2 regions of the Streptomyces sp. NPDC098781 genome follow, and region 2 is predicted to be linked to the other one. Evidence: riboswitches for the same ligand, from Rfam matches in the RefSeq annotation. Region 2 holds a riboswitch; the other holds the start of a gene.

Region 1 (4,168 bases), on a different contig from region 2:
CCGAAGGCGAAGGCGTCCAGGGTGCGGGCATGTCCGAGGCAGACGGCGAGAACCACGGCCAGTACGGCGGCGCAGAGCAGCACCTGTCCCCAGTCGGCGCCGGTGAGCGAGCCCAGCAGCCAGAACAGCACACCCCGGGTGGTCTCGGCGTCGGCGGAGGTCAGCACGATGAACGAGGTCAGCGCGGAGAACAGCTGCATGGCGGCCACCCCGGACAGCACCACCCGGTCCGTGCTGCCGCCGAGCGAGTGGCTGAGCAACAGGACCATCGCGAAGGAGAGCAGCGCGCCGAGGAAGGCGCCCGCCGACAGCGACACCACTCCCCCGCCCACGCCCAGCACGACGACGGCGACGGCTCCCGTGGACGCTCCCGAGGACACCCCGAGCACGAACGGATCGGCCAGCGGATTGCGCAGCAGCGACTGCATCACCGCTCCGCACACGGCGAGCCCGGCCCCGCACACGGCGGCGAGCAGGGTGCGCGGCATCCGCAGGTTCCACACGATGCCGTCCCGCAGCGGCGCCAACGTGCTCTCCCCTAGGCCGAGATGGGCGGCGACCGCGGCCCACACGTCCGCCGTCGAGATGTCGGCGGGCCCGATCGTCACCGCGACGGCCACCGAAGCGAGCAGCGCGGCGAACCCGCCGCCGGTCAACAGCAGCGTACGGGCGCTCACTTGCCGAGCCCGAAGTCGCGCAGCCCGGCGGCGACCTGCTCGATCCCTTCGATCGTGCGGATGGACGGGTTCATCGCCTGCCCGCTGAGCAGGACGTACCGCTTCTTCTTCACCGCGGTCAGGTTGCGGGTGGCCGGGTTGGTCTCCAGGAAGCGGATCTTGGCCGCGGCGCTCTCCGCGGTCTGCTGCTTGCGGGTGAGGTCGCCGATCACGAGGACGTCGGGGTCCCGGTCGGCGACCGTCTCCCAGCCGATCTGGGGCCATTCGTCATGGGTGTCGGAGAAGGTGTTCTCGGCGCCCACGGCACGGGTGACGGCACCGGGCGCGCCGCAGCAGCCCGCGAGGTAGGGCGACTGGGAGTTGGCGAACCAGTACATGAGGGAGACACCGGAGGCGTCCAGACCGTCGGTCGCCTCGCGTACCCGCCGCTTCAGCTCGGCGACGAGCTTCTCGCCGCGCTCGTCGACGCCGAAGGCCCGTGCCAGGTCGCGTATCTCGCCGTACACGACGTCGAGGGTGAGCGGCTTGCTGCGCGATCCGTCTCCGCCGCTGTCGTTGTCCTTGCCCGCGGAACAGTCGGAGGGCGAGACGTAGGTGGGCACGCCGAGCTTCTCGAACTGCTCGCGGGTGGCGACGCCGCCCTTGCCGAGAGTGGAGACGAAGGAGGCGGTGACGAAGTCGGGTTCGGCGTCCAGGACCTTCTCGAAGGAGGGCGCGTCGTCCGCGAGCCGCGGCACGGAGGCGTTGGCCTTCTCCAGCCCCTTCATCACCGGGTCCGTCCAGGTCGCCGTACCGGCGACACGGTCGGCGAGACCGAGGGAGAGCAGGATCTCCGTGGTGCCCTGGTTGAGGGAGACCACGCGCCGGGGCGCCGACTTCAGGGTGACCTTCCGGCCGCAGTTGTCGATCGTGCGGGGATAGCCGGCGGCGGACGTCTGCGCCGCCTTCGAGTCGTCGCCGCCGGAGGAACCGCAGGCGGTGAGGAGCAGGGCGGATGCCAGAAGAAGCGCGGGGGTGCGGAGCAAGGGCTTTCCTCGGGGTCTGGGCTCGTACGCGGAGCCTGGCCTACGGACGACCTCGGCACCCGGGGGTGCCAAGGTGCCAGCAGGTCTTCGGACTCGGGTTCGTCCGGCCGCGGCGCCTTCCCGGTCTCCCAGTGGCAGTTGCCCCGCCCGTCCCCCTCACCGCTGCGCGTCAGTTCCGGATTCGCACCGGATTCCCTGGCCTCGGGTGTGGCTCGACTGGCCCGACGAGGCTATCAAGCCCGCCTTGTCGCGGGGTCGTTCGACCGGTCGCCGCCAGGGCCGACGGGAGACGGAGACCCAGGTCACAATCTGGAAGAGGGCAAGGTCACAGCCGTGCCCTCTGCTGCTCCTTTGATGATCTGGCCTAGCATCCGAGCATGACGGTCCTGCCTGACGACGGGCTCTCGCTGGCCGCCGAGTTCCCTGACGCGACCCATGAGCAGTGGCAACACCTGGTGGAGGGTGTGCTGCGCAAGGCGGGCAAGGAAGTCTCGGGCCCGGCCGCGGAAGAAGCCCTGTCCACCGCCCTGGAGGACGGGTTGCGCACCCGCCCTCTGTACAGCGCGCACGACGCCGCGCCCGACGCCGGTCTGCCCGGGTTCGCCCCGTTCGTCCGCGGTAGTCGCCCCGAGGGGAACACGGCCGGCGGCTGGGACGTCCGGCAGCGGCACTCCGCGCTCACCGACGGCGTGGTGCTGGCCGACCTGGAGAACGGCGTCACCTCGCTCTGGCTGGTCCTCGGCGAGGGCGGCATCCCGGTGGCGGAGCTCGGCCGCGCCCTGGAGGGCGTCTACCTCGACCTGGCCCCGGTCGTCCTCGACGCGGGCGCCGACGTGGAGCCCGCCGCGCGCGAGCTGCTGCGGCTGTACGAGGAGAAGGGCGTCGCCAAGGAGGCGGCGCGCGGCAACCTCGGCGCCGATCCGCTCGGCCACGAGGCACGTACCGGAAAGTCCTCGGCGTTCGCGCCCGTCGCCTCGCTGGCCCGTGCGTGCGCCCAGGAGTACCCGGGGCTGCGGGCCCTGACCGTGGACGCGCTGCCGTACCACGAGGCCGGTGGCTCGGCGGCCCAGGAGCTGGGCAGCTCGCTGGCGACCGGTGTCGCCTATCTGCGGGATCTGACCGAGGCCGGGCTGACGGTCGAACAGGCTGCCGCGCAGCTGGAGTTCCGGTACGCCGCCACCGCCGACCAGTTCCTGACCGTCGCCAAGCTGCGGGCCGCGCGCCGGCTGTGGGCGCGGGTCACCGAGGTGTGCGGGGCACCGAGCGCCCAGGTGCAGCACGCCGTCACCTCGCCGGTGATGATGACGCGCCGCGACCCCTGGGTGAACATGCTGCGCACGACGGTCGCCACGCTGGCCGCCGGCGTCGGCGGCGCCGACTCCGTGACCGTGCTGCCCTTCGACCACGCGCTCGGCCTGCCGGACGCGTTCGCGCGGCGCATCGCCCGCAACACCTCGACCATCCTCATCGAGGAGTCGCACCTCGCCCGGGTGATCGACCCGGCGGGCGGCTCCTGGTACGTGGAGCGGATGACCGACGAGCTCGCCCACGCCGGCTGGGAGTTCTTCCAGCGGATCGAGCAGGCCGGCGGACAGGCGGCCGCGCTGCGCTCCGGACAGCTCGGCCAGGACCTCGCCGACACCTGGCAGGCGCGCAGCGGCAAGCTCGCCAAGCGCCGCGAACCCATCACCGGCGTCAGCGAGTTCCCCCACCTCGCCGAGCAGCCCGTCAAGCGCGAGCCCGCTCCCGCACCTCTCTCCGGTGGCCTTCCGCGGGTGCGGCGCGACGAGGCGTACGAGGCGCTGCGCGCCCGCTCCGACGCCCACCTGGCGGCCACCGGCTCCCGGCCCCGGGTCTTCCTGGCCGCGCTCGGCCCGGCGGCGGCCCACACCGCGCGCCTCACCTTCGCCTCGAACCTCTTCCAGGCGGGCGGCATCGAGCCGGTCACCGAGGGCACGTTCGAGGAGAGCGGTGCCACCGAGGTCTGCCTGTGCTCCAGTGACACCGTGTACGAGGAGCAGGCGCGGACCGAGGCCGGCCGGTTGAAGGCGGCCGGCGCCTCGCATGTGTTCCTCGCCGGGCGGCCCGGGAATCACCACGATGTCGACTCGTACGTCTTCGCCGGCTGTGACGCCGTCGCCGTGCTGTCCGCCACCCTCGACCGCATGGGAGTGTCCTGATGGGAATCCCCGACTTCTCCGGGATCGAACTCGGGGAGCCGAGGACCGACGCCGGTGCCGAGGAGTGGCAGAAGGCCGCCGGGAACGACGGGACCTTCTGGGAGACCCCGGAGGGCATCGCGGTCAAGCCGCTGTACACCGGCCGTGACCTGGAGGGCCTGGACTTCCTCGGCACGTACCCGGGCATGGCGCCGTATCTGCGCGGCCCGTACCCGACGATGTACGTCAACCAGCCCTGGACGATCCGCCAGTACGCGGGCTTCTCCACCGCCGAGGAGTCCAACGC
Region 2 (4,168 bases):
GCATGCCGTCGGCTCCCTCATCAAGTCTCGTACGCCTGTCCTCAGCGCCGGATCAGCTCACCGTACGCTCCCTCTCGGACGGAGACCCGAATCCGCGACGGCACCAGGAGGCGTCACCCGTGGCCAGCCGAATCATGCTCATCTCTCCCGCCACGAGCCGGTCGCTGCGGCAGGCCCGTTTCGACGACGGCGTGGGGATCGACGACGCGGGGACGGCTCGGGCCCGTGCGGCGGCCGGGGCGCTGCCCTCGGGTGGGCGTGTCGTGGCGTCCGGGAGTGTGCGGTGCGGGGAGACGGCCGTGGCCCTGGGGCTCCATGGCGAGGAGGTGGCGGATCTGGCACCCCTGGACGTGGGCCGGTGGCGAGGCCTGGTGCTGGACGAGGTCGCCGCCGCCGAGCCGGAGTCGATGGCGCGGTGGCTGAGCGATCCGGCCTGCGCTCCGCACGGCGGGGAGTCGGTCGAGGATGTCTGCGCTCGGGTCGGGCGCTGGCTGGACGCCGGCCGGGAGACGGACGGGCGGGTGCTCGCCGTGGTGGAGCCGGAGGTCGTGCGAGCCGCCGTCGTCCACGCACTGCGCCTGCCGTCCGCGGCCTTCTGGCGGCTGGACGTCCCCCCGCTGACGGCGACGGAACTCAGTGGCCGGTCCGGGCGCTGGAATCTGCGGCTGGGGCGCCCGCTGGACGTGCCGGAGACCGACGGCGCTGCGTAGCCGAACCGGTTCAGGAGGCCAGGTCGCGGTGGCGCCGGAGCAGGTTCGCGATCGCGCAGCGCAGACAGCCGACGGGCGCGTCCGACGTCCTGGACCCATCGGCCGGACACGGTGCCGGCGCTTCCTCCGGGCCGGACCCGGGCTGTTCGCCGCAGCCCGCCGGTGAACCGACCAGAAGCTCCAGCTCTTCGAGCAACTGCTCAGTGCGCCTGGCCCGTTGAGCGAGCACGCGCACCCGGGCGCTCTGGCCGCCGATCTGCCGGCGACTGGCGATCAGTTGCTCGTACTCCTCGACCGTGAGCGCAACCGCCTCGCGCCCGCCGAGAGTGATGTGCCGTGGCTGGGGTCGTTTGGCCACTCGGTTCCTCCGCTCCTCGCCCGACTCGTCGTCCCGTCCGACGGTCCCTTCCCATCCATGGAGGATGACCGTGATGCGAAGGGGTTGGTTCACTCACAACGCGAAAGGGCCCCTGGATGGTTCCACGGGCCCTCGAACGTCCGGCGGATCAGGTCAGTTGGGAGCGGTGACGGGCCCGCTCACGGCCGCTGTCGCGGGCTTGGGATCGAGCAGACGCTCGGCCAGCTCGCCGAACAGCAAGCCGAATCCGGTCCACAGCGTGACCTGGATGGCCAGCGCGGACAGCCGGAACCGCCACAGCACGGAGGCCGGGAAACCGGCCGGCACCTCGTCGATGACCGGAAGGACCGCGTACGCGATCCCGATGACCAGGGCGAAGGCGGCCACCGCCGAGACCGTCGCCCACCACGCCCCCGTCGCGGGCGCCAGTCGCCTGCCCAGGAGGGTGGCGGCGATCGCCAGCAGCACACTGAGCAGCATCATCAGGAAGTACAGGGTGGTCCGCTTGCCGATGGTGTCGGGGTCGCCGACGGCCGGCGGGTTGGCCGGGTACTTCAGGAACGGCACCACGTAGACGGCGAGCAGCGCACAGCCGGACAGCAGCAGTGCGGTGGCCCGCGGACCGAAGCGGCCCACCCGTCCGAGGGCGAAGCAGTACGCCAGGGCGGCGATACCGCCGAAGGCGACCCCGTAGATCAGGACGCCGGTGGCCAGTCCCGCGGTGGACTGAACGGAGCGGGAGACGATCTCCATCTCGTGCTCGTGGGAGTGGGCCTCCTCGAAGCCGATCGCCCTGTCCACGTTCGGTTCACCGAGGAAGTACGCGACGACGAGGGCGAGCACGCCGGCGGCGAGGCCGGCGAGCATGCCGCGCACGAGCAGGTTTCTGACGGTTGCGGAGTTCATGAGGGTGTCGGCTCCCCGGTGTCAGTGGCAGGGGAAGCCGAGCAGGTGGCGGGCGTCGTGCACCCACTCGTGGACGTCCTCGCCGGAGACGACGGAGGTGGCGCCCTGCTCGGCGCCGACGAAGTACAGCAGGACCAGCATCAGGATGCCGAAGAAGACCGCCCACGGGACGATCGCGCCGATCGGCAGCTTGGCGGGGAGAGCGGCGGTGGTGGCTGTCGGCGGGGCGACATGCTGCGCCATGGCAGGGCCTCCTTAAGGGAGTTCGCGTCCCATCTGGGTGAAGCACAGGACGACGGGCCCGGGTCTGACTCACGGTGTGCCCCGGGATGGGGCACACCGTTCACAGTGGCGCGACCGTGCCGGATTCCCACCGGCTTCCGTGGCGCCGTCGTCGATATCGAGACGACGCTACCCCTCGGCCGGTGTGAGACCTATACCGAGTCGACCGGTGGGAACCGGCTCTCACCCTGCTCTCACCGCGCGCTTACCTGTGGCCGAAGGAGGGCGGTCGTTTGTCGACGAAGGCGTCCATGCCCTCCTTCTGGTCCGCCGTCGCGAACACCGCGTGGAAGAGCCGCCGTTCGAAGCGGACTCCCTCCGCGAGCGTCGTCTCGAAGGACCGTGCCACCGCCTCCTTGGCCATCATCGCGACCGGCAGCGACATGCCCGCCACGGTCTCGGCGACGTTCAGGGCCTCCCCGATCAATTCGTCGGCGGGCACGATCCGCGAGACCAGTCCCGCACGCTCGGCCTCGGCGGCGTCCATGGTGCGCCCGGTCAGGCACAGTTCCATGGCCTTGGCCTTGCCGACCGCCCGCGTGAGCCGCTGCGAGCCGCCGATGCCGGGGATGACGCCGAGCTTGATCTCGGGCTGCCCGAACACGGCGGTGTCGGCGGCGAGCAGGATGTCGCAGAGCATCGCCAGTTCGCAGCCGCCGCCCAGCGCGTACCCGGAGACCGCGGCGACGGTCGGTGTGCGCAGCTGCCCCAGCCGGTCCCAGGCCGTGAACCAGTCGCTCAGGTACATGTCCATGTACCCCTGCGGCCGCATCTCCTTGATGTCGGCCCCGGCCGCGAACGCCTTCGCCGAACCGGTGATCACGATGCAGCCGCAGTCGGGGTCCCGGTCCAGGGCCTCGGTGGCGGCGACGACCTCCTCCATCACCTTGAGGTTGAGGGCGTTGAGTGCCTTGGGGCGGTTGAGGGTGAGCAGGGCGGTACGGCCCTTGCGCTCGACGAGGATCGTCTCGTACGCCTCGTCCGTGCTGTCCGTGCTGTCCGTGCTGTCCGTGCTCATGGCTTCTCCCCACTCTGCTTCCTGATGGTCCGCACGATCCCGGAGAAGTCCTCGTCCGCTCCGTCCCCTTCGGCGTACGCGGCGTACAACTCGGCCGCGCGCAACCCGAGTTCCGCCCGCACCCCGCCTTCCCGCAGGGCGTTGGCCGCCAGTCCCAGGTCCTTGGCCATCAGCGGGGCGGCGAAGCCGGGGCGGTAGTCGCGGTTGGCGGGGCTGCCCGGCACCGGGCCCGGCACCGGGCAGTTGACGGTCAGCGCCCAGCACTGCCCGGACGCGGTGGACGCCACGTCGTACAGGGCCTGATGGGACAGTCCGAGGCTCTCGGCGAGTACGAAAGCCTCGCTGACGGCGATCATCGACACACCGAGGATCATGTTGTTGCAGATCTTGGCCGCCTGCCCGGCGCCCGCGCCGCCGCAGTGCACGGCCCGCTTGCCCATGGCGGCGAGCAGCGGCTCGGCCTCCGCGAACTCGGCCTCCCCGCCGCCCGCCATGAAGGTGAGCGTGGCCGCCTCGGCGCCGACGACCCCGCCGGACACCGGGGCGTCCAGGGCTCGCATGCCGGCGGCGACGGCCTGTTCGTGGGCGGTGCGGGCGTCGGCGACATCGATGGTCGAGCAGTCGACGAAGAGGGTGCCGGGGCGGGCCGCGCCGAGGATGTCGTCGTAGAGGCCGAGCACATGGCGCCCGGCGGGCAGCATGCTGATCACGAGGTCCGCGCCGGCCACGGCCTCGGCGGCCGAGCCGGCGGGCTCGACGCCCTGCCCGGCGGCGGCTTCCACGAGGGCCGGAACCAGGTCGTGGCCGAGGATCCGGTGCCCGGCCTTCGCGAGGTTGGCGGCCATCGGGCCGCCCATGTGCCCCAGTCCGATGAAGGCTACGGTCCTGCTCACC

Evidence for each region. A riboswitch is a leader RNA that binds a small molecule or an ion and turns the genes downstream of it on or off. The one in region 2 is predicted to bind cobalamin.
Region 1: another riboswitch for cobalamin. It lies ahead of ACIQWG_RS30015 (ABC transporter substrate-binding protein); the one in region 2 lies ahead of ACIQWG_RS00500 (CbtB-domain containing protein).

What each region holds. Positions count from the first base shown of each region.
Region 1 is NZ_JBIWAK010000008.1:158,370-162,537, reverse strand. Features, by position in the region: gene ACIQWG_RS30020 (FecCD family ABC transporter permease) at 1-677, opposite strand, end outside; gene ACIQWG_RS30015 (ABC transporter substrate-binding protein) at 674-1,702, opposite strand; cobalamin riboswitch at 1,763-1,938, opposite strand; gene ACIQWG_RS30010 (methylmalonyl-CoA mutase family protein) at 2,080-3,882, shown strand; gene scpA (methylmalonyl-CoA mutase) at 3,882-4,168, shown strand, end outside.
Region 2 is NZ_JBIWAK010000001.1:100,088-104,255, reverse strand. Features, by position in the region: gene ACIQWG_RS00515 (histidine phosphatase family protein) at 120-710, shown strand; gene ACIQWG_RS00510 (hypothetical protein) at 721-1,068, opposite strand; gene ACIQWG_RS00505 (CbtA family protein) at 1,222-1,974, opposite strand; gene ACIQWG_RS00500 (CbtB-domain containing protein) at 1,996-2,217, opposite strand; cobalamin riboswitch at 2,255-2,408, opposite strand; gene ACIQWG_RS00495 (enoyl-CoA hydratase) at 2,462-3,274, opposite strand; gene mmsB (3-hydroxyisobutyrate dehydrogenase) at 3,271-4,167, opposite strand; gene ACIQWG_RS00485 (enoyl-CoA hydratase/isomerase family protein) at 4,164-4,168, opposite strand, start outside.